Regions from separate parts of the Dyadobacter sp. HNCC25DJ184 genome, predicted to be linked through region 2. Evidence: riboswitches for the same ligand, from Rfam matches in the RefSeq annotation. Region 2 holds a riboswitch; each other region holds the start of a gene.
The links. A riboswitch is a leader RNA that binds a small molecule or an ion and turns the genes downstream of it on or off. The one in region 2 is predicted to bind cobalamin.

Region 1 (7,077 bases), on a different contig from region 2:
CCGCCAATCCGGAGAACAGCCGATTGATCACGGGAGTGGTCAAACTAATGGCGGTGTCGTTCGTTCCGAACTTATAAGTTGCTCCATGTGCATTATAGTTAGAATCGTAAGAAGTAAGTGTGAAGAACACAGTCTTTTTGTCTGCGCTCAACGCATAATTCCCTGCCGATTTGCTCGGATCAGTTCCGATATCCAGCGTACCTTCAATTTGATTGTCTGAAGGATTGATACGATATGCTTTAATTCCGGCACCAATCCACAATTTATTGTCGGCATCAATTCCGATTGGTGTCGGAGCTCCGCCGGCAGTAGTAATGTTTGTTTCAACAGCATCAGTAGTCGTGTTGATGACAGCTAACGAATTGGAAGACCCGTATGACGTTTTACCCACATATGCCTTACCGCTAAAAACTACGATATTTTCCGGCCCTCCCGGTATGGCGATTTTGCTTGTCACTTTCTTTGAAGCGAGATCAATTACAGCCACATAGCCTGTTGAATAGGAATAATCTGCGTTGGTTCCCCAGCAAGAAACATATGCCTTGGTTCCACTAACACCAACCACTTCACGTGGATTTTCAATATCCGGCGCGGCGATAGTTCCCAAAGTTTCGAATGTGTTAGGATCGACCAGCTGTACTTTGTCAAGTCCTGCAGCCGAATTATCTACAAGAATAATACCGTACGATCCTGTAACAGTATATCCCTGGGCTCCACCAGCAAATGGAGCTCCATTTACAGAATTGAATACATCTGCATTCAGAGCAGTTAGTTCGCGGGTGAAGAACGAAATTGCTCCATTATTTTGCGAAAAGTTTCCCTCATTAATTACAAAAACTCCTTTTGCAAAATCCCCTTCCGGCTCCGGATCGCTCTGGCTACAAGACCAGGCTACAAATGACAATGCGGTGAGTGAAAGGATCTTAACTAATTGTTTTTTCATGATATAGATAATTGTACTGATTATTGATTCGTAATTATGGGTGATTTAAGATTTTCGAAAACTCACGACGGCACTTATCGCAAAACTCCTTCCGGGCATTGCGTTGCCTCTCACACTCTGATAAAACGTATTGGTGATATTGTTAATTTGCCCTCCCGTCTGCAAATTTATCTTGTTGAAAACAAAGGTGGTTTCAACCAAAACATTGACCAAACCGTAACTTTTTAGAAAAGTCGTATTATCGAAAGTGGTATATCTTTTGCTGCTGGACTGCGTCTGAATCGTCAGCTTAAGCGTTTTAAACTGAACGTCAGCAGTTGCTCCAAGATTGTGAAATGGCACAAAGGGCAATTGGTTTCCTACAATGTCAACTGAATAATTGTCGTAGGCCTTTTCCTGCACAGTTTTGGTGAAACTATAGAAAGCACTTAGTCCAGTTTTCCAATCATTCTCCCGCAACGACCAACCTGCCTGAACTTCAATTCCCTTTGCCAAAACCTGCTGAAGGTTTTCAACGTGAAAGTTTTTGGCCGGGTTCCAGTAAGTCCAGTCCTTAACCCTGTTGTGATATGCCGTCAAAGATGTTGTTAAAACCTGATTATTCGAGATTTCATATTTGTCTTCCAGTCCAACCTCCTTATTCCACCCGGATTCCGGCCGAATGTCCGGATTTCCAAGCTCACTCCAATATCGTTCATTCAATGTTGGAGAACGGAAACTACGGGCTACAGAGCCGCGCAGTTTCAACGTATAGTCCGAGTATCTCAATAAGGTAACATCCGCTCCGAATGAAGGCGTGAGAGGCGGACTATATGCTGTAATAAAAGCTTTTCTCAAATTGGCGGAAAACACTACCCGCGATGAAATCACAAATCGGGTCAGAAAGAACATATCTGCTCTGTTTTCGGTAATCAACGGCTTTGTATAACCCTCTATTCTGGCGCGATAGTTAGTCCAGGTCGCTCCACCCCGCATATTGACTTGAATACCGCCGAAAATGGCTTGATTGAATTCGTAATCGGCGCCGTTGATATAACGGTCCGTAACGGCATGGTCCAGATTCTGATAATTTCCGCGACCGTAATCAATAATATCCCGCACCCAGGCCGATCTTGCCGAAAAACCGCTTTTTCGATATTCAAGCATGGTCCTGTATGCACTGGTTTTTGTTAATTCCCGACCAGCCGTATCGTCCGGCACCAATGTTAACTCATTATCGGCCAGCCATATATGTGCAGAAATTTCATCCCCGCTTTTGGACTTGAAAAACATATCATGAACAAGTCCTTTTTGAAAAGTCTCTGAAGGCAAAACAGGGGTATTGTTTCTCTCTTTATATCCGAAATGATTGACCAGTCCGCTATAATTAAGAGCGGTTTTTCCGGAAAACGTCCATTCTTCGCTGATTTTAGCTCCATATCCCGCTCCAGCCTGAAACTGATGATTGAGAAAGCTATCGAACTGTCCGCCACCATAAACCTTGAAATCTGTAGAAGTGGCCCCGCTTCCCAATAAAATACTTCCGCCCACGGCATCACTTCCCAACAAACTGGCCGACGAGCCATATTGCACTGCTAATTTGTCAAAAGCAGCGACCGGGATCGTCGAAAAATCCGTTTGACCCAAGGATGGAGAATTGATATTCACACCATTCCAAAGCACCGCTGTATGATTTGACGAAGTGCCACGAAACGACACAGTACTGAGTTGCCCCGGTCCATAATTCCGAAAAACGATCGGTGAGTTATATTGCAACAGGTCGCTGATATTCTGAAACCTGAATTGCTTCAGAATCGTAGAATCGACGGTCTGAACTTTCAACCCGGCCATATATTTTTGAGTTGAAAAACCCTTGACATTGACCGTATTGAGCCATAAAGTATCCTTTTGAGCGAACGCCGAAAACGACAGGCACATCAAAAAAGTCGTATGACAGCACACGCGTAAGGTGACACCAAATCTCAAAACCAAACGATTGAATTGCGAATAACAGGTACACCTTTCCTCCGAAGGAACATACACGATTTTAGTGGCAGGTCTCCTGGCTCGTCTTTTGTTACCTTGCCTTCCCATCTGGATACCCTTCAAGTGGCTTGCGGATTGATAACAATTCTGTTCAGACTTACAGTTGCGGGGACAGCTTCGGTTTTACACCGTATTCCCTATTAAGCCATTTCGTCCCCGACAGGGACTTAGGCACCAACGTGACAAAGGTAGTCAATTTGCATCATTTGTAGCCCGAGCAACAACTCGATTTATCAGAATTGTATGGATCAAAAGGATATCTTTGCAAAAAAGACCCCCATTTGGCCTCCCTATTTACCATGCGAAATTCTGTTTCAGCTTCTCAAAAAGGCATTATTTTAATGCTGGGAGCTGCATTTTTCTTCGCGCTTACTTCGGCAATATCAAAATGGCTTGGAAAAGAATTTCACACCGCAGAATTGGTTTTTTTCAGGAATATCGTCGGCGTCATTTTTATTGCCGCGAGCGTGAGAAGACGACCTTTTGAACAAAAAACTGGTGGAAAATTTGGCTTGCTTGTTTTCCGTGGCGTTGTCGGAACGTTGTCCTTATACATGCTTTTTTATGCCATTCAGGTCTTGGGATTGGGGCGAGCATCGACTTATCAATATACCTACCCTATCTTTCTGGCACTTTTTTCCTGGATGTTTATTGGTGAAAAACTGAATAGTAAAGAATGGATCGCGATATTTATTGGTTTCGCAGGAATACTATTCATTTTCCGTCCGGATTTGTCGATGTCTTTGCAAGACCACGCGCTTGGTCTGGGAAATGCATTATTGACTGCGGTTTCCTATTTATCCATTCGCCAACTTGGACAGATTTATGACACACGCGCCATCATTCTTTCATTTATGCTCAGCGGTATATTGATGCCGGTTCTATCCATGCTGGTCGGTACCTACTTTCCTATGCCTGCGCTGAGTTTTCTGATAGGAACCTTCCGCTGGCCGCAAAATATTGGTCAATGGGCAGGGCTGACTGCGTTCGGTTTAACCGCCTTGATGGGACAAAAAATGCTCACTCAGTCTTTCACCTTCGACAAAGCCGGAAGGGTTGCAGCTGTCGGCTATTCCAATATCCTGTTTTCTACACTGCTGGGCTTAATGATGGGTGAAGCTATACCAACTACTTTCATGCTCATCGGAATGACACTCATCGTCGCTGGCGGTGTGTTGATATCGATCTCTAAAACAAAAATATCCTAGCCCGTCTTTCTGCAATTCTTTGTTTGAAAATCGCTTTTCAATCATATCTACTTTTCTCTAAAAAAGAGATTTCAAAAACCATCAATCACTCAATATTTGTCACCTTAAATTATTTAGGAAATAAATATACCAATAAATAATTGTTTGTAGAATATTACATTATTTAGTCTATATTTATTCGTAAAATGGTCACAAATATTATTGATTTTCCATTATTAGAATCCACCTCTTAATCCGATTAAATTTTAGAAATACGAGACAAAAAACTTTAATAAAGTAACTGATATATAGCTTCTGTAACTATATATATGAAGATTTATGACTTGTTAGGAGTTGAGAAAAATCTGGCATTTTGTCACTAATAATATATTTAGTTGACTAATTATTTTTCCTACAATTTTCGAAACAAGCCAGATCCTGTTAATCAGAAATAGAAAAGGAATTAATAGACTTGAGTTACATACTAAATTGAATTAAACAACAGAGTCAACAACTGCAAACCCTCCTTTATCGTTGAAGTTTCTCCATACCTCAAACCCTTATTTCATATGATCTGCCTCACTGTTCTTTATCCCAAAACCGCAAACAGTAATTTCGATCTTGATTATTACCTCGCCAGGCATACGCCTCTTGTTAAACAACGATTAGGGCCAATGGGATTAACCGGCATTGACCTCGAACAGGGTATTGCCGGAGCGGCTCCGGACAGCCCTCCAGCATATGCCATGATTGCAAGATTGAATTTTGAAAACATAGAAGCGCTTCAAAACGCACTGGCGACTCATGGAGCCGAGCTTCTGGGCGACATCCCAAAATTCACGGATGTAGAAGCAGTTATGCAGATCAGTCAGATTATCGTTAATTAAATACTCAAACCCAGCCTCGTTATGTCAAACATTCTCATTACAGGTTGCAGTACCGGTATCGGCCTAGCAACAGCCAAATTGCTGGCAAAAGCTGGTCACACCGTATATGCCACCATGCGCGCGCCTCAAAATTCGCCTGAACTGGCTGAACTTGCGTCAAAAGAGAACCTTCCGATATCCGTTATCGCGCTAGACGTCGATAGTGATATTTCCGTTCAAGAAGCCTTGGGAAAGATGCTGGCCGACGTTGGTTCCATAGACATATTGATCAATAATGCGGGAATCGGAAATTTAGGTTCGGTGGAAGAAACGGGGGTTGATGTTTTCCAAAAGGTTATGCAAACTAATTTTTTCGGGGCACTCCGCTGTATCAGAGAAATATTGCCCCAAATGCGATCAAGGGGAAAAGGATTGATCATCAATATATCCTCCGTTGCGGGAGAAATTTATAATCCTTGTTTTGCTGCCTACTGCGCTTCGAAAGCCGCCTTGGAAGCCATGAGCGAAAGCCTCGCTGGTGAAGCTGGGCAATTTGGCATTCGGGTTGCGATTGTGCAACCCGGTGTGATCGAAACGCCAATCATCCAAAAGAATGCAGGGGAATATGTAGATGCAATATATCCTCAGCATGAGCGACTTGCCGCATATTTGAATGCATCAGCAAGCAATCACCAGTCACCGGACGTCGTAGCAGAAACTATCCTGGGTATTATTGAAGGTCAAACAAACACGTTCCGAAATCCTGTCGGTTTGGATGCAGCTCCATTGCTTGGCTGGAGGTCATCACTCAGTGACGAAGACTGGATCGGCGTTGGCTCCCTTGATGAAGAAAGTTGGATTGGAGGCATGGTTCAAATGGGTGTGGACGTCCGGCCGCATTTACGAAAGAAAAGTATACCCGTTTAAAAATTAATAATGCTGAGCATTACCACAGAGGCATCAACTCTGTGGTAACTCTTCATTAAATGCCAGTCTGTTCATAAACGGATCTATAACAGTAACGGAAATACTGTTCCAGGGCTCTTCTTCGAGCCCCGGCCGGCCGAAATTATATTTCTTGTCCATCAACTCCTTTTGCAATTCTCTGACGCCCGTGCATTCGATAAATATTTTGGCGCCTGGTGTCGAATCGCCATGATGTTCACTGAGATGCAGCACGACTCCACCGCGGGATACCTGCATATATAATGGAGTACCCGGCTCAAATCGATGCTGCCAGTCAACATGAAAGCCAAGCCATCCTACATAAAATTCCATAGCTTTATCCACATCGAATATTCGTAAAATGGGGATTACTCGGGTCGCCTGCATATTTTTTGAAGTTTTTTGATTGTGGGTTATTTGACTTAAATTTATTTTTCCACAAAGAAACGGGAGCTAATTTTATTAACAAATTCTTCGTGTCTTCATGGCAATCTTTATCTTTTCACTAGTGTTACAAGTAGTTAGCCAAATTGAGGCGAACTAAAAGTGAAGGTAAAAACGTTAAAAAATGAAATAAAAGAAATAATGACAAGAACATTTTTGATTTTGCTAACGGCGCTGGTTCCATTGGCGTTTATTACAGGGTTTAAATCTGATAAACCAACACACAAAGATGAAGCAATTGAATGGCTTACGGTAGAGGAGGCTTACGCGAAAATGCAGAAGGAGCCGAAAAAAATCATGATTGATGTATATACTGACTGGTGCGGATGGTGTAAAGTAATGGATCGTCAAACTTTCTCGGATCCGAAAGTGGCAGCATATGTTCGTGACAAGTTTTATGCCGTCAAATTCAATGCGGAACAAAAAGAACCTATTACTATCGGCGACCACACTTTCAATTATTCCGCCGAAAATAAAGTGAACGAACTCGCATTGGCTCTTACCAACAATCAACTAAGTTTCCCGACTACTGTATTTCTGGATGATAAATTCCAGATGATCCAACCTTTGGCAGGATATATGAAGGCTAAGGAATTCCACGAAGTGATCACTTTCTTTGGAGAAAATTATCACAAAAAACAGGCATTTGAAGATTATAAGGCGAAGA
Region 2 (7,077 bases):
TTCCGGGCATAATGGAGCTACCTGGTTCATTGTCGGGGATATGAATTTCGCCAATTCCCGAGCGCGGACCAGATGACAGCATACGTATATCATTTCCGATTTTCATCAAACTTACCGCAACCGTTTTTAAAGCACCATGCGCCTCTACGATAGCGTCGTGGGCGGCCAAGGCTTCGAATTTATTTTCAGCAGTAATGAAAGGCAAACCTGTTAGCAATGCAATGTGTTTTGCCACATTTTCGGAATACCCTGTTGGCGTATTGATACCCGTTCCAACGGCAGTTCCACCCAAAGCAAGTTCGGAAAGGTGGGCTAATGTATTATGAATGGCACGCAAACCATGGTCAAGCTGAGATGCATATCCCGAAAACTCCTGTCCCAAAGTTAACGGGGTAGCATCCATAAAGTGCGTACGTCCGATTTTTACAACACTGCGGAATGCTTCGGCTTTTGCTTTAAGGGTGTCGCGTAGTCTGGTGATACCAGGAATGGTTACGTCAACCAAAATCTTATATGCCGCGATATGCATCGCAGTCGGGTAAGTATCATTTGAAGATTGCGACTTGTTTACGTCATCGTTTGGATGCAAAAACTTGGTCTTATCAGCCAGGTCTCCACCTTGCAAAACATGTCCACGATAGGCGATCACCTCGTTACAGTTCATATTCGACTGCGTCCCAGAACCGGTTTGCCAAACCACGAGCGGAAATTGATCATCTAATTGATCTGTTAATATCTCATCGCAAACTCGTCCGATCAAATCACTTTTTTCCTGCGGCAAGATACCGGCTTCGAAGTTAGTGATAGCTGCAGCTTTTTTCAGATATGCGAAAGCTTTGATAATCTCTTTCGGCATTTTGTTGATGTCCTGAGCGATAGGGAAATTCTGGATAGAGCGTTGTGTTTGAGCACCCCAATATACATGTGCAGGCACCTGCACTTCACCCATTGTGTCTTTTTCTATACGGTATTCCATTTGTACGAACGTATTGTATTAGGTAAAAAGGTATGATTCCGATTGACCGGTAAAGTTAGGGTTGGGCAGGGAGTTTTTGGTGATTTTTTTGGATAAATGTTTAGATGTATTACGCAGTAATTAAGGGAAATTGGTTGATTTTTTCTTTGGCTTCCATATGAAGTGTCAGAAGTATTGCGTTTAATCCGCCAAATTGATTGCCGGAAATATGATATGAATTGCATACAACTGGATCCGTTCGGAACCAGCGAATGATTTGCAACTGGAAAATAATTTGTTCTTTTCTAGGCTTTCCGAACAAGGTCATTCGCTGATTTGTCGGTGGTAAAACTGTTGCTGTTCCTTGGAATCTGACTTTTTAACTGGGCACCCATACGTATGAATGGCTGTTCAATAAACTTATATGTAAACAAGGCGATAAATACAGCTAATAGCATTAATGGGGGCATATAAACAAATCCGTTCATATAGCCATTCATGGTATCCGGATTAAAGAAATAGGTGAAAAAAATGTAAAAGATAATCCCGTGGATGAGGTATATGCTGTAGCTTATTTCTCCGAGTATGAGCGAAGACCTCAGCCTCAATAATCCAAAAAGAGAATTGCCAAACACAATGGGAAGAAAAAACAATATCACCGAGAGCTCACCGATCGGTCTGAAGGTTTGATTCAAAGATAGTAATGCAATAAAAAATGAAAGTGTGGACACTATACTCATTTGATTTGAGACCATAACAGGCTTGAGAATGTGATGATATCTTTTGGTTAAAGAAGCAATAACTCCACCGAGAATAAAAAGAATCAGAAATATTGCACCGAAACCCTGGACCTCCATTTTTAAGGCATAACTTATTATCCCTAAAATAACTAACACGATCGCAGTCCTTGATTTGATGAAGAGTGAAACAATCGGTAGAGACAGGTAGAAAGCCCATTCATATCTTAATGTCCATGTAACCCCGGCTGTGATCAAAGTTGCATGGGGATCCCCGTTTATGGTTGGTCCAATAGATACTACACAGTCAGAAAGTTCTTTCAAGAAGGTTCTTTTTGAAACCAGCAAACGCCAGTCGCTTTTGAGCATGGTAAATATAACCGTAGCAGAAAGTACAAAAAAATACAAAGGTGATATTCTGAAAAATCTTGATAGGTAGAAGTCTCGCCAATTTATTCTCCTGTTTCGTTCTGCGTGCTGCAAAATTTTTGTTACAAACAGATATCCTGTGATCATGAAAAAAACTTCCACCGCCACTGTTCCGAAATTATCAATGAATATTGATCTTCGCGTCCATTCCCCGGTGGAAGTCCAGAAATAGAAATTGAAGTAATGTGTCCCGGCAACCATTAGGGCAAGGTAGCCACGCAAACCATCAATGCATCCCACGCGGTTGCCTGTCGGTAAGGCGATATCCAAATTGAATAGCTTTACCAGTAAGATGCAGATTGTAGTGGAGGTGACGAGTAAAAGAATAAAGAGGATATTCAGTGTCATGGATAGGGGTCGGCTCATCGACAGGTTGAGGTTGAAGACGAGGCCTTAAGTAGTGTGTTTGATGAATTGAATTCTTTGTCGTAGCCATTCTCTGAACTACAAGGGTGGTGTAGATTCAAAAAAAACTATATCGGGGTTGAGACTGACGAGTTGGCGTGTTCGTCATTAGCAGGTCAATTTTTTTCGGTGAATATTTTACCTCAAAAAAGATATTCTATCTCTTTGGGAATAGTTTTCTGCCCGTCTCCACTTAAATCAGATCTAGTTAGTCAAGTCTCTTTGTAGACTGTTACCTTTGTACTGTTCTTTGAGAACACCCGTCAATCGGGGTAGTGGTTTTTGGCTTGGAGCCCTCATCCAAAGCAGAAATTAAAAAGGAACCGTGTGAAACTCACGGACAGTCGTGCTACTGTAAGTGCCTAGCCGTCATATACCGGCAAAGTTTTTACCCTCGTGTCCCATTGCTTTTAGCGAGAAGGGCGGTAAAAATGGTACAAGTCAGGAGACTTGCCTCTATCCTCAATGGCCTCACCCTCACGAGCGGGGTAATGTCAAGTATTGATTTTACAAATTTTATTGGTCAAAACGCATGGATATTATTTGCATATATTCATGCTATCTGGCTCGCTTCAGTTCGGGAGCAAGACAGTCCATTAATAGTACTTATTTGAACAAGATGTGGTCTTGCGTGCATGCACGCATTCACCAATTCAAAATTCAGAAAGGACGGGTTGGGTGTTTCCAAGGGTTGTATTTTTTATCAGTTAAAACACAATCTTATGTTATCACAAATTTTGGGTTACCCACGGGTGGGGAGCCAGAGAGAGTTGAAAAAAGCCAGTGAACAGTTTTGGGCTGGCAAAATCAGTAAAGAAGCGTTATATGAAACAGCGCGTGTGATTCGTCACCGCAATTGGGAGCTTCAGCAGCAGGAAGGAATTGATCTGATCCCTTCAAACGATTTTTCGTTATATGATCAGGTGCTGGATATGTCGCTGATGGTGGGTGCGATTCCAGAGAGATATCATCAGTTGATTGATGGTAAGTCTAATCGCGAACTGGATCTTTACTTTGCAATGGCGCGCGGTGTTCAGCGGGAGGGGCTGGATATCAAGGCTATGGAAATGACTAAATGGTTTGATACCAATTACCACTATATCGTTCCTGAATTTGTTCAGGGACAAGCGTTTAAGAGATATTCAGATAAGGTTATCCTTGAATTTGAAGACGCTCGGCAAAAAGGGGTATTGACCAAGCCGGTTTTGATCGGACCAGTTACTTATCTGCTTTTAGGTAAAGAAAAAGAGGAAGGTTTTGACAGAATTGATCTGTTGGACAGCCTGCTTCCCGTATACATTGATATTCTGAAAGAGCTTTCGCAACGTGGCGCGCTTTGGGTGCAGTTGGATGAGCCATGTCTGGTTTTGGATTTGACGGACAGAGAAAAGCTGGCTTTGGAAAGCAGTTATGCCCAAATTCAGGAGGCAGTTCCCCAGTTGAAGATATTGGTAGCCAGTTATTTTGGGGAGCTGGCCGATAACCTTTCCACGGCGGTAGGTTTGCCAGTCGCGGCGTTGCATATTGATGTAACTCGTGGGCCGGAAACGTTACCTGCCATTCTGAGAAATGCTGATTTTGTCAATTCTGGCAAACTGCTGTCGGTAGGTGTTGTAGATGGCCGGAATATCTGGAAAAATAACTTCCGTAAATCTTTGCAGCATATCGAACTTGCGGCTGGAGTTTTGGGAGAAAAGCGAGTAATAGTAGCACCATCATCATCTCTTCTGCATTCACCTCATGACCTTGATCTGGAAAAAGATTCTTCGGTTCTTACTCCGGAGATCAAAAACTGGATGGCGTTTGCGAAACAGAAGCTGACTGAGGTGGTAGCACTTTCAAAATTGGCAGGTAAAGGTCATCTGAACAATGATTTATTTATATCAAATCAGGACGCAATCGAAAGTCGGAAGTCTTCCATTTTAATTCATAAACCTGCTGTAAAATCGCGTGTTGCGTCAGTTCAACCGAGCGATTTTGAAAGAGAGCATGAGTTTCCGGTTCGTCAGCAAATTCAGCTTGAAAAGCTTCAGTTGCCGCTTTTTCCTTCAACAACCATCGGATCTTTTCCTCAGACAGATGAAGTGCGGCAGCTACGTGCCAGTTTGAAAAAAGGGGTTTTAGGTCAAAGTGAGTATGAAAGCAGAATTGAGGAGGAGATTGTGAAATCGCTTCGCTGGCAGGAAGATCTGGATATTGATGTGTTGGTTCACGGAGAGTTTGAGCGCAATGATATGGTTGAATATTTTGGCGAAAACTTATCTGGTTTTGTATTTACTCAAAATGGATGGGTGCAAAGTTATGGTAGCCGTTGCGTGAAGCCGCCGATTATATTTGGTGATGTGGAGCGATTAAAACCTATGACCGTTCGCTGGTCTGCTTTTGCGCAGGCAAACACTGATAAATTGGTAAAAGGAATGCTCACCGGGCCGGTCACAATATTGCAATGGTCTTTTGTGCGTGACGATCAGCCAAGAAAAGATACCACATTCCAGATTGCTGTTGCGATTCGTGATGAAGTCGTTGATCTGGAAAAAGCGGGAATCAAAGTGATTCAAATTGATGAGCCAGCGATCCGCGAGGGATTACCATTACGGAAATCGGAATGGAAGGCATATCTGAAGTGGGCGGTTGACGCGTTTCGCTTAAGCGCTGCCGGAGTAGCCGACCGGACACAGATTCATACCCATATGTGCTATTCCGAATTCAATGATATCATCGATTCCATCGCGGCGATGGATGCAGATGTGATCACGATTGAAACCTCGAGATCGCAAATGGAGTTGCTGGGTGCTTTCGCCAACTACAACTACCCGAACGAAATAGGGCCGGGGGTATATGATATTCACTCTCCACGCGTTCCAACGGTCGAGGAAATAAGGGCATTGTTGGAAAGTGCTTTAAAAGTGATTCCTGCACGTAACCTTTGGGTAAATCCAGATTGTGGTCTGAAGACCAGAAAATGGCCGGAAACTGAAGCTGCGTTAAGGAATATGATTTCAGCGGCGAATCAATTAAGAGAATCGATAACAGTCGAAATATAAATTAGAAATAGATGTTTGCACTCCGGCAAAACCGATTTTTGCCGGAGTTTTTTTATCGGAAGAACTGAACTTTGGCCAGAAGAATCAGGCCGCGTGCAGCTGGATTAACTGAACCGGGTGACCAATGGATATTTTCATTGAACTGCTTTCTTCGTTCACATTTAGCAATCCATCAACATAGTATACTCGAATTTTCGTTAGGCATATGATCAGGTTTCTCGCCCAAAAAATATATGAGAATCTGACTACCAGCTCTGAAAAAATGTGCAAGTGTTCATTTTGGATCAAAATAGAAATTCGGAAAATTGGGTTGCGCTCCTGAAATCCTGTTTAAAGAGCCTTCCTGAAGCAAAAAAGGGCGATATTGCGTTTTAATCCCGAACTGACGAACTTATATTCGGCGGGATAATATCAAATTCCATTTGGTTTCAGTTGGGTATTTTGTGTTAAAACAAATCATAACTTTAACCGAAGCTTTAATCACTCTAACTATGACATTGGAAGAAAGAATACAAGAATCCATAACAAGGGTATTTAAGACCGTTTTTCCCAACAATACCAATCATTACGATACACTTTTCGGCGGAACTGCATTGTCTATGATGGACGAGGTTGCATTTATTGCCGCGACCAGATTTTCCCGGTTAAGATGTGTAACTGTTTCTTCCGATCGGATCGATTTCACGCACGCTATTCCTGCAGGGACGATTATCGAACTGGTAGGAAAAGTAGAACACGTCGGCAATACAAGCATGAAGGTCCGTGTGGACATATTTGTTGAGCAGATGTACCATGAAGGACGCGAAAAGGCAGTTTCAGGAATGTTTACGTTTGTGGCGCTGGACGAGGATCATAAGCCCACCAAGATCATTTACTGATGATTTCGCCAGATTGAAATCTGCAATCTATAATTAAATCCTCCCCAACTAGGAAACGAAACCCCTAAATCTACGTATCAACTCGTCTCTCGGAAGAAAATCACCCGCAGTATCATTAAAAATTGCTAAAACTTGTTTTGATTACCGGCTTCGACTGACATTGAGACGGAGCCTGACAGACAGTACGATAAGTAAAATATTTGCTCGATTTGCCAATTGGTTAGGTGATTTGACAATTAGTTTAGGATATTTGCAAGCCATTCCAAAAAATGAGAAATCGGGAAGCTACGATTAGGACCGCAGCTTCTTGTAAAATAAAATTGGATAAGTGTCGAAGCAGTAGTTTGGCACGTTGAAAAATAAATTTCCATTAATGAAGATTTTAGGTATATCTGCCTTTTACCACGATTCTGCCGCAGCATTAATTGATAATGGTGAAATTGTGGCCGCTGCTCAGGAAGAGCGATTTACCAGGAAAAAACACGATCCTGGCTTTCCATCCAATGCTGTAAAATTTTGCCTGGAATATGGTGGTCTGACAATCAATGAGTTAGATGCGATTGTTTTTTATGACAAACCATTACTCAAATTCGAAAGACTACTGGAAACATACTATGCTTTTGCACCCA
Region 3 (7,077 bases), on a different contig from region 2:
AAGATCAGGTCGGTATCCTGCGCCAAAGCACGCGCCAGCATGATTTTTTGTCTTTCGCCGTCGCTGAGTTGATGGATCTTTCGATGGATGTATGATTCGACGCCGGTTAGTCTTATTGCTTCATTGATTTTTTCCTGATCCAAATTGCTTAACCTGCCCAGCCAGCCTGTGTGTGGTGTACGTCCCAATGCAATAAGTTCGCCCGCAGACATATTTGGGGCGTCGATCCGGTCAGTTAATACCATACTCAGTCTCAGCGCAAGCTCATCTGGCCTGGTGTCCGACACGGACCTTCCACAGATTTTTACTTCCCCGGAAAGAGGGTTTTGAAGTCCTGATAACGTCCGCATCAACGTTGATTTTCCGGCTCCATTGGGCCCGAGCAAACATATTAGCTGTCCTTTGGAAATGCTCAAATTCAAATCCTTGATAACCCAATCGCGTTTTGCGTCGGTATGGCGATATCCTATCGAAAGTCCATATGTCGTTAATAATGCCGTGTCTCCGTTCATGGCTAACTTTGTTTCAGGCGTTGGAGGCGAACGATAACCCAAATCACAACAGGTGCACCGATTAGCGATGTGATGACATTGATAGGCAATACCGAAGTTTCTCCTGCCGATTGAGATAAAATATCACATATCAGCATCAAAGAGACAGCCAGTAAACAGCACCCTGGAATCAGTATTTTATGATCCGAAGATTTTAATATAGTTCTGGCCAAATGCGGAACTGCGATTCCGATAAAACCGATTGGGCCACAAAATGCCGTAATACTTCCGGTCAATATGCTAGTGCTAAACAAAATCAGCAGTCTTGATTTTCTGATAGATAGCCCCATTGTTCGAGCATAATTCTCTCCTAAAAGCAACGCATTCAAAGATTTGGAAGCAGCAAAAGACAGTATCAAACCCAGCAAAACGATCAATACAAGGACATATAATTGTTCGCCAGAAACGCCGCCCAGAGAGCCGAAAGTCCACATAATATACTCCTGGAGCTGTTCGGGTGCGCTGAAATATTGCCATATACTCACAATTGACAACGTAATGGCGCCGACCATAATGCCGACAATTAGTAAGATGACATTGTCACGAACACGTCTCGATATCAATAGAATAACCATCAATACGCCAGCTGAACCACAGGAAGCCATTAATATGACCAGCCAACTTCCAGAAATACCCAATTCCCGGATCGTGAATATCCCTGAGCTCGCTCCTCCCAACATAATCACGGCCACGCCTAAAGCAGCTCCGGCGGTGATCCCCAGTTCGGAAGGACCAGCCAACGGATTTCTGAATAATGTCTGCATCTGCAGCCCGCTAACAGATAATGCGCTTCCTGCCAAAACGGCTGTAATGGCTTTTGGAATTCTGATTTTTTCAATGATCAAAGTCCATGCAGTGTTAGTATGATCTCCCGCGAAAATGATCGAAAACACATCCTTCACAGGAATGCCGACGGAGCCCGTCAGAATATCCGCACCAAAGCATAACAGCGCCAATATCAATAAGATAAGGAGCTGGAGTTGATGAAAAATACCATTTCGTTGCATGACTTGGGTCAAAATCGTGGAGCCTATCGGATCTGTTTATAATATACGAGCTGGTGGTCTGGCAGAAGATCAGGGTGAAGAATTTTTATCAGATCCGCCAAAACTACTTCCGGCTCCATCATGCCTGATTCGAAAAAATCGTTGGATCCGGCGGCATTCACTTTGTTATTGTAGCTATAAATACTCCCGCTCTTGAAAGCCTTGAAATCGCTGTAGCGAGAATCCATCTGGAGAATACTGTGCCTGGTATCCATCGGGTTAAAACCCACATTTAACCATGCGTCGGCGGTCAGTGCATATGGATAAATGGCTTCAAAATTGAGAGAAAAACTGCCGGTCCCGGTCTCTTTTGTCCATGGATAAGCTCCTCCGGAATCGATAAAAAAGGCAGTCATGTAGTTTTGTCCCGAAGGCAGATACCAAGTGTCTTTAGTGTTCAGACCAGATAATATTGTAGGTTTTGATTTTGACTGAGCAGCGAGTTTTTGAAGCTTCTGATATTCGGTCTCTATTTTTGCGAATTTTGTGTTGACAAGTTCTTCTTTGTTAAGCAAAACAGCCATCAGTTTCACCCATTCGGCTCGTGCAAGTGGAGTGGATTCGCCCCATTCAGAATTGGAGAGCACCGGTATTTCCGCTTGTTTCAATACGGGATAATTTTCCTTTTGAGCACCCGGACTTCCCATTACCATAAACAGATCGGGATGCAGGGATATCAGTTTTTCCTGATTGATACCGTTGTTTTTACCAATTCCCGCAATTTTCCCTTCTTTGATCAGATTCACAACGGTAGGGGAATATACATATTGAAGATCTCCCAATCCGGTGAGGATATTTTCTGCTTCCAGAAATTTTAACATTCCGATATGCATCGATGACATGGCGATCATACTTCGAATCGGAATCTCGATCAATTGGCGACCTGTATACCCTGCCGGCCGTTCAGTTCCCCGTTCGAGCAATATATACTTGACTGTATCAGCAGATTTGGCGAAAGGGTTGATAATATCCACCAGTTTATATTTGTCAAAATATTTGACAGTGAATCCTTTAGCGTGCGTTATTTTAACCTGTTCTTTGTAAAAATCCGTGGTTTTTTCTTCCGGATTTTGGGATTTAGTTTGTGACTGGCATCCGGCCAGAATCGAAGATATCAGGAATATGGCAATGACAAAACCTGATGCCACTTTTCGAAAATGAGCATTCTGGCCGTTATTCGACCGTGATTCTTGTAAGATCATAAATTTCAGTCGCCTTTCCTCCGAAAGCAATGATTAAAGTGTTTGCAGGCAGGTCTTCTGACTTCTCCCGTGGCTGACAGCCTTCCCATTTTTTCAACAGTGGCATATATAGTCAGTCATTTTTAAAGGAGTTACAGCAGCGGAGACTGTTCCGGATTTTCACCGGTATTCCCTTTTAACGTAAAAACAGTTTTACGGCCATGGGGCAAAGGTAATTGTTTAGGTGTTAGGTTTCAGTTCTCAGGGGTTAGTTTTACATGTATTGAAATAATCATATCGACCTTTCAGGCTTTTTCAAATCGAGTAATTGACAAATTATAGGCTATATCATTTGGCGAAATCCCGAAGAGATGAAAAATGGCTCTGGCGCCCCTTCCCCCCTTCTTCCCTTTCCTCCATTGTCCTTAATAATCAATTCCCCGGCCTCCAGATATTCTTCAGCTTCCCACCTGTTTTTTCCAGCTGGCTGATTCCCTGTTGAAAAAGCTCGCCGGTTCTTTCAAATTCATTGATTGGGCTTGATGAAAACTCGGACTGAAGTTCTGGGTATATCAGTAAATAGTTATAGCGATCAAAATATTTGGCCAGGTGACGTGGTACGTCGTTGAGTTTGGGATGGAAGCTAACGTTCCCCGGGCGCGCTGAAATGACAATGAACAAATCTTCCTTCTGCACCTCGCGAGACAAGATCAGAAAATCGCTCCAATTGTTGAAAACGGTATATTTTGCATCCGGCCCCTTATTGTCCTGCTGATATTGATTAATTGTTTTTAACGTATTTTTTGTGCTGAAAAAATGAATATCTGAATCAAGTTGTTTAGAAATTGTTATTACACGTTCCATCAAAATCTGGAAGGAAGGCTCGTATTCCAACTTATCTGAGCACACGACGGTCATGTTACGAACTGTATTCAAGGGCTGCATACCATGAATCAGGTATACGATCTGAGGACATTTATCGAGCAATTTCTGAGATTTAATTCCTGTCGCCGAGAGTCCGGATAATTCATGAGAATCTTGCCCAAGCACCACTTCATGGATCCTTTTTTCTTCCAGTGTGTGCTGGATTCCGGAAACAAAATTGACATCATATCGAATCAGAGGGGTCAGAATTACGTCCGTGGCCGCGGCAATACTCACCATCTTATTCTGATAAGTTTTGAGACGCCGCTCCTCGCTTTCGCGATCCAGTGTATCGGAACTGATTACTGACAGTGCAAAGACGTTGCTGTCCATTTTTTTGGGATGCATCAACAATGTCAGCTCAATCATCGAATCGATGGTAGATTCTTTCGATGCAGCAATGAGCGTATTTCTGGAATCGGTATTACTTGCCTCACGGTCACCATCCTCCTGCTCCTGTGCCAACTTCGCAGAAGCTTGTCCGGTTGCAAAGGATGCAATGGAACAGGTAATTAAAATCATGATAAGACAGCCATTCAGGACGTCTTCGTTGAGCAGGCGGATCGGCTCACCCATTTCGTTTTGCCCTAAAATGATATTATATCCTACCAAAACTGTGGCCAAGGTAGCAGCGGCCCGCGCTGAACTTAATCCGAACATCAGATTTCGCTCGTTTTTGTTCAAGCTAAAAGTCTTTTGTCCGATCCAGGCAGCGATATATTTGGATATCAAAGCCGCCAAAGTCATAATTCCAGCCACTTTTAATGCTTCGGCGCTTTTGAAAAGTACCTTTAAATCCACCAACATACCTACACCAATCAGGAAGAAAGGAATGAAAAGCGCATTGCCCACGAAATCGATTCGGTTCATTAACGGAGAATGGTGCGGGATTAATCGGTTTAATGCCAGTCCAGCTAAAAATGCACCAATAATACCCTCAATTCCAGCTAGTTCTGCCAAAAATGCGCCAAGGAACACCAATGCCAGCACGAAAATATATTGGGATATGTTGTCATCAAACCGCTTGAAAAACCATCTCGCGATAATTGGAAAAACAAACCAGACGATCAGTGCAAAAACCACAACGGAAACCCCGAGCTGTATCCAGAAAGCCTGATTGATTTCCCCCTGACTCATACGGGCAATAACAGCCAGTACCAAAAGTGAAAGGATATCGGTGATGATTGTCCCGCCAACTGCTATAGTCGCTGCTTTTGTTTTATGCACGTTATATCGCGCCGCAACGGGATAGGCGATCAACGTATGAGAAGCGAGCATACTTCCGAACAGCACACTGGTGATCAATGGGAAATCAAGTATATAATATGCTGCGGGCGAAGCGACTAGCATCGGAAATGAAAAAGTGAACAGCCCGTATATAAAGCTGTTTTTACTGTTCTTTTTGAACTCTTTCATATCAATTTCCAGGGCTGCCAGAAACATGATATAGATCAGGCCCACCGTTCCGAAAAGCACAATACTACTGTCACGCCGCAAAAGATTCAGCCCATGTTCGCCGATGACAACGCCGGCTAGTATAAGCCCGATCACATATGGAACTCCGATTTTATTTAAAAGAATGGGGACGAAAAGGATAATGAACAATACCAGTGAGAAGATCAACACAGGGTTGCTCAAAGGCAATTGAAACATGGTTTCCGCATTTAATAATATAGTCATGCGTTCTGATTTGAGTGTTTTTGAGGGAAGGTTAGTCGAGCAGTTTTACAGTACCGTCCGCATTATATATCGCACTTTTGATGACGATCTTGCCGCTTGATTCGAGGGACTTTAGCATGGGGCTAAGGGTTAGAATCTGATTGGCTGAAAGTTTAGCCTGGTTTTGAGCGATTTGACTGATATAGTTTTTGTTTGCTGACGACCGATCTGCAAATTCCTGGGTGGTGTTCATCGCTTTGGCTAGTTCCTCATTGATGATCCCGAAATTGTCGGTCTGCACATGATCACATGCAGCTCCAATGATACGACTGGTGCCGTTCGCCAACACGACGATCACTTTTGTGCCGCTGTAATTAACCGCATATTCCATTACAGCTACGAGCTTTTGATTCAGCAGACAGGCGGGACTCGCCATTTGCACAAACATGGATTCTCTCATGTCAAAAATCTTTTCCGGAGATTGTGCAAGGTCGATATCGGTAAGCAGCAGAAACGGCTTTTTGCGGACAAGGCTGTCCGGAATATCATATATTGAATTGACCACAAAGCCGGTTCGCTGGCGAGCCCGTTCGTGGCCGGTGATCAAAGCAGACAAAACATTTTTAGCTCCGTTCTGATATACGGAATCAAGGGTGCTGTTGAAAATGGAAATCGCTGATTCGGCAGCAATAGAGTCGCCGGAAACGGAGTCGGAAGTACTTGCTGAAAGCGAGTCTGTTTCGATTTCTGTCTGGTTGTTTTGATCTTTTTTACAGGAAATAAATGCGCTGACACACAGCAAAATGGCAATATGAAAAAGAATTGTGCGGAAGTTAATCATGGTTGATTTTGAGATGAAGAATGTTTGATGATTTTGAAGTTCAACTGTAATGTACAAAAACGAACCCGGAATTGTAATATTTTTCTAATAAAAGCTTGCCAATAGAGGGGCGTGTTTACGATGGGTTGCAAAATCTATGGCAGGATTTTTGTTCAAAATTGATAAATGCTGGAATGATCTTGTGAAATTGTAATCTGTTGGTTTTAATGGTTAATTGCATTACCAAAAAATGAATATCAGATAGTAAATCGGGCCGATCAAATTGACAAAATCTAAAGGATATAAAATGGCGGAGGCCTGGTTTCGGTCGAAGGGCTGGAAGTGGGCTGAGTTTCAGAAAGACGCGGCGGAGGCATACCTTACCGGAAAAAGTGGCCTTGTCAATGCGCCAACGGGAAGCGGCAAAACCTATTCGTTGTGGGTCCCTTTTTTGATCAGATATATTAATTCAATTCCCCCGAAAAAGGCGGAACGAATAAAAGGTGTTCAGATTTTATGGATCACGCCGTTGCGGGCACTGTCAAAAGACCTCCACCGGAATATGGAAACGGCGGCGTTGGAGATGAATTTGCCGCTCCATGTCGGAATAAGAACTGGCGATACAGGGACGAAAGAACGGAACAGCCAGAAAAAGCAATTACCTGAGGCATTGCTGATTACGCCCGAAAGTCTTCATCTTCTTTTTACCCAAAAAAACAGCACCGAGTTATTCAAAAATCTGCACACGATAGTAGTGGACGAATGGCATGAACTAATGGGAAGCAAGCGCGGAACTCAAACCGAGTTAGCGTTGGCAAGACTCAGGAGTTTATGTCCTAACTTACAGATATGGGGTATTTCGGCAACGATCGGAAATCTGGATGAGGCTCGGAAAG

Region 1: linked by a shared signal. The riboswitch ahead of AC1XUD_RS08600 (TonB-dependent receptor plug domain-containing protein) and the one ahead of metE (5-methyltetrahydropteroyltriglutamate--homocysteine S-methyltransferase) in region 2 are both predicted to bind cobalamin.
Region 3: linked by a shared signal. The riboswitch ahead of AC1XUD_RS21045 (ABC transporter substrate-binding protein) and the one ahead of metE (5-methyltetrahydropteroyltriglutamate--homocysteine S-methyltransferase) in region 2 are both predicted to bind cobalamin.

Annotation. Positions count from the first base shown of each region.
Region 1 covers NZ_JBXHAQ010000004.1:397,552-404,628, forward strand. The annotation lists gene AC1XUD_RS08595 (YncE family protein) at 1-943, opposite strand, end outside; gene AC1XUD_RS08600 (TonB-dependent receptor plug domain-containing protein) at 989-2,860, opposite strand; cobalamin riboswitch at 2,958-3,162, opposite strand; gene AC1XUD_RS08605 (DMT family transporter) at 3,268-4,176, shown strand; gene AC1XUD_RS08610 (EthD family reductase) at 4,725-5,042, shown strand; gene AC1XUD_RS08615 (SDR family oxidoreductase) at 5,064-5,948, shown strand; gene AC1XUD_RS08620 (glyoxalase superfamily protein) at 5,982-6,398, opposite strand; gene AC1XUD_RS08625 (thioredoxin family protein) at 6,552-7,077, shown strand, end outside.
Region 2 covers NZ_JBXHAQ010000007.1:22,797-29,873, reverse strand. The annotation lists gene fumC (class II fumarate hydratase) at 1-976, opposite strand, end outside; gene AC1XUD_RS12195 (acyltransferase family protein) at 1,261-2,487, opposite strand; cobalamin riboswitch at 2,786-2,998, shown strand; gene metE (5-methyltetrahydropteroyltriglutamate--homocysteine S-methyltransferase) at 3,249-5,570, shown strand; gene AC1XUD_RS12185 (acyl-CoA thioesterase) at 6,062-6,448, shown strand; gene AC1XUD_RS12180 (carbamoyltransferase family protein) at 6,822-7,077, shown strand, end outside.
Region 3 covers NZ_JBXHAQ010000015.1:147,044-154,120, forward strand. The annotation lists gene AC1XUD_RS21035 (ABC transporter ATP-binding protein) at 1-512, opposite strand, end outside; gene AC1XUD_RS21040 (iron chelate uptake ABC transporter family permease subunit) at 515-1,558, opposite strand; gene AC1XUD_RS21045 (ABC transporter substrate-binding protein) at 1,582-2,799, opposite strand; cobalamin riboswitch at 2,830-3,017, opposite strand; gene AC1XUD_RS21050 (cation:proton antiporter) at 3,211-5,382, opposite strand; gene AC1XUD_RS21055 (carbonic anhydrase) at 5,414-6,202, opposite strand; gene AC1XUD_RS21060 (ligase-associated DNA damage response DEXH box helicase) at 6,489-7,077, shown strand, end outside.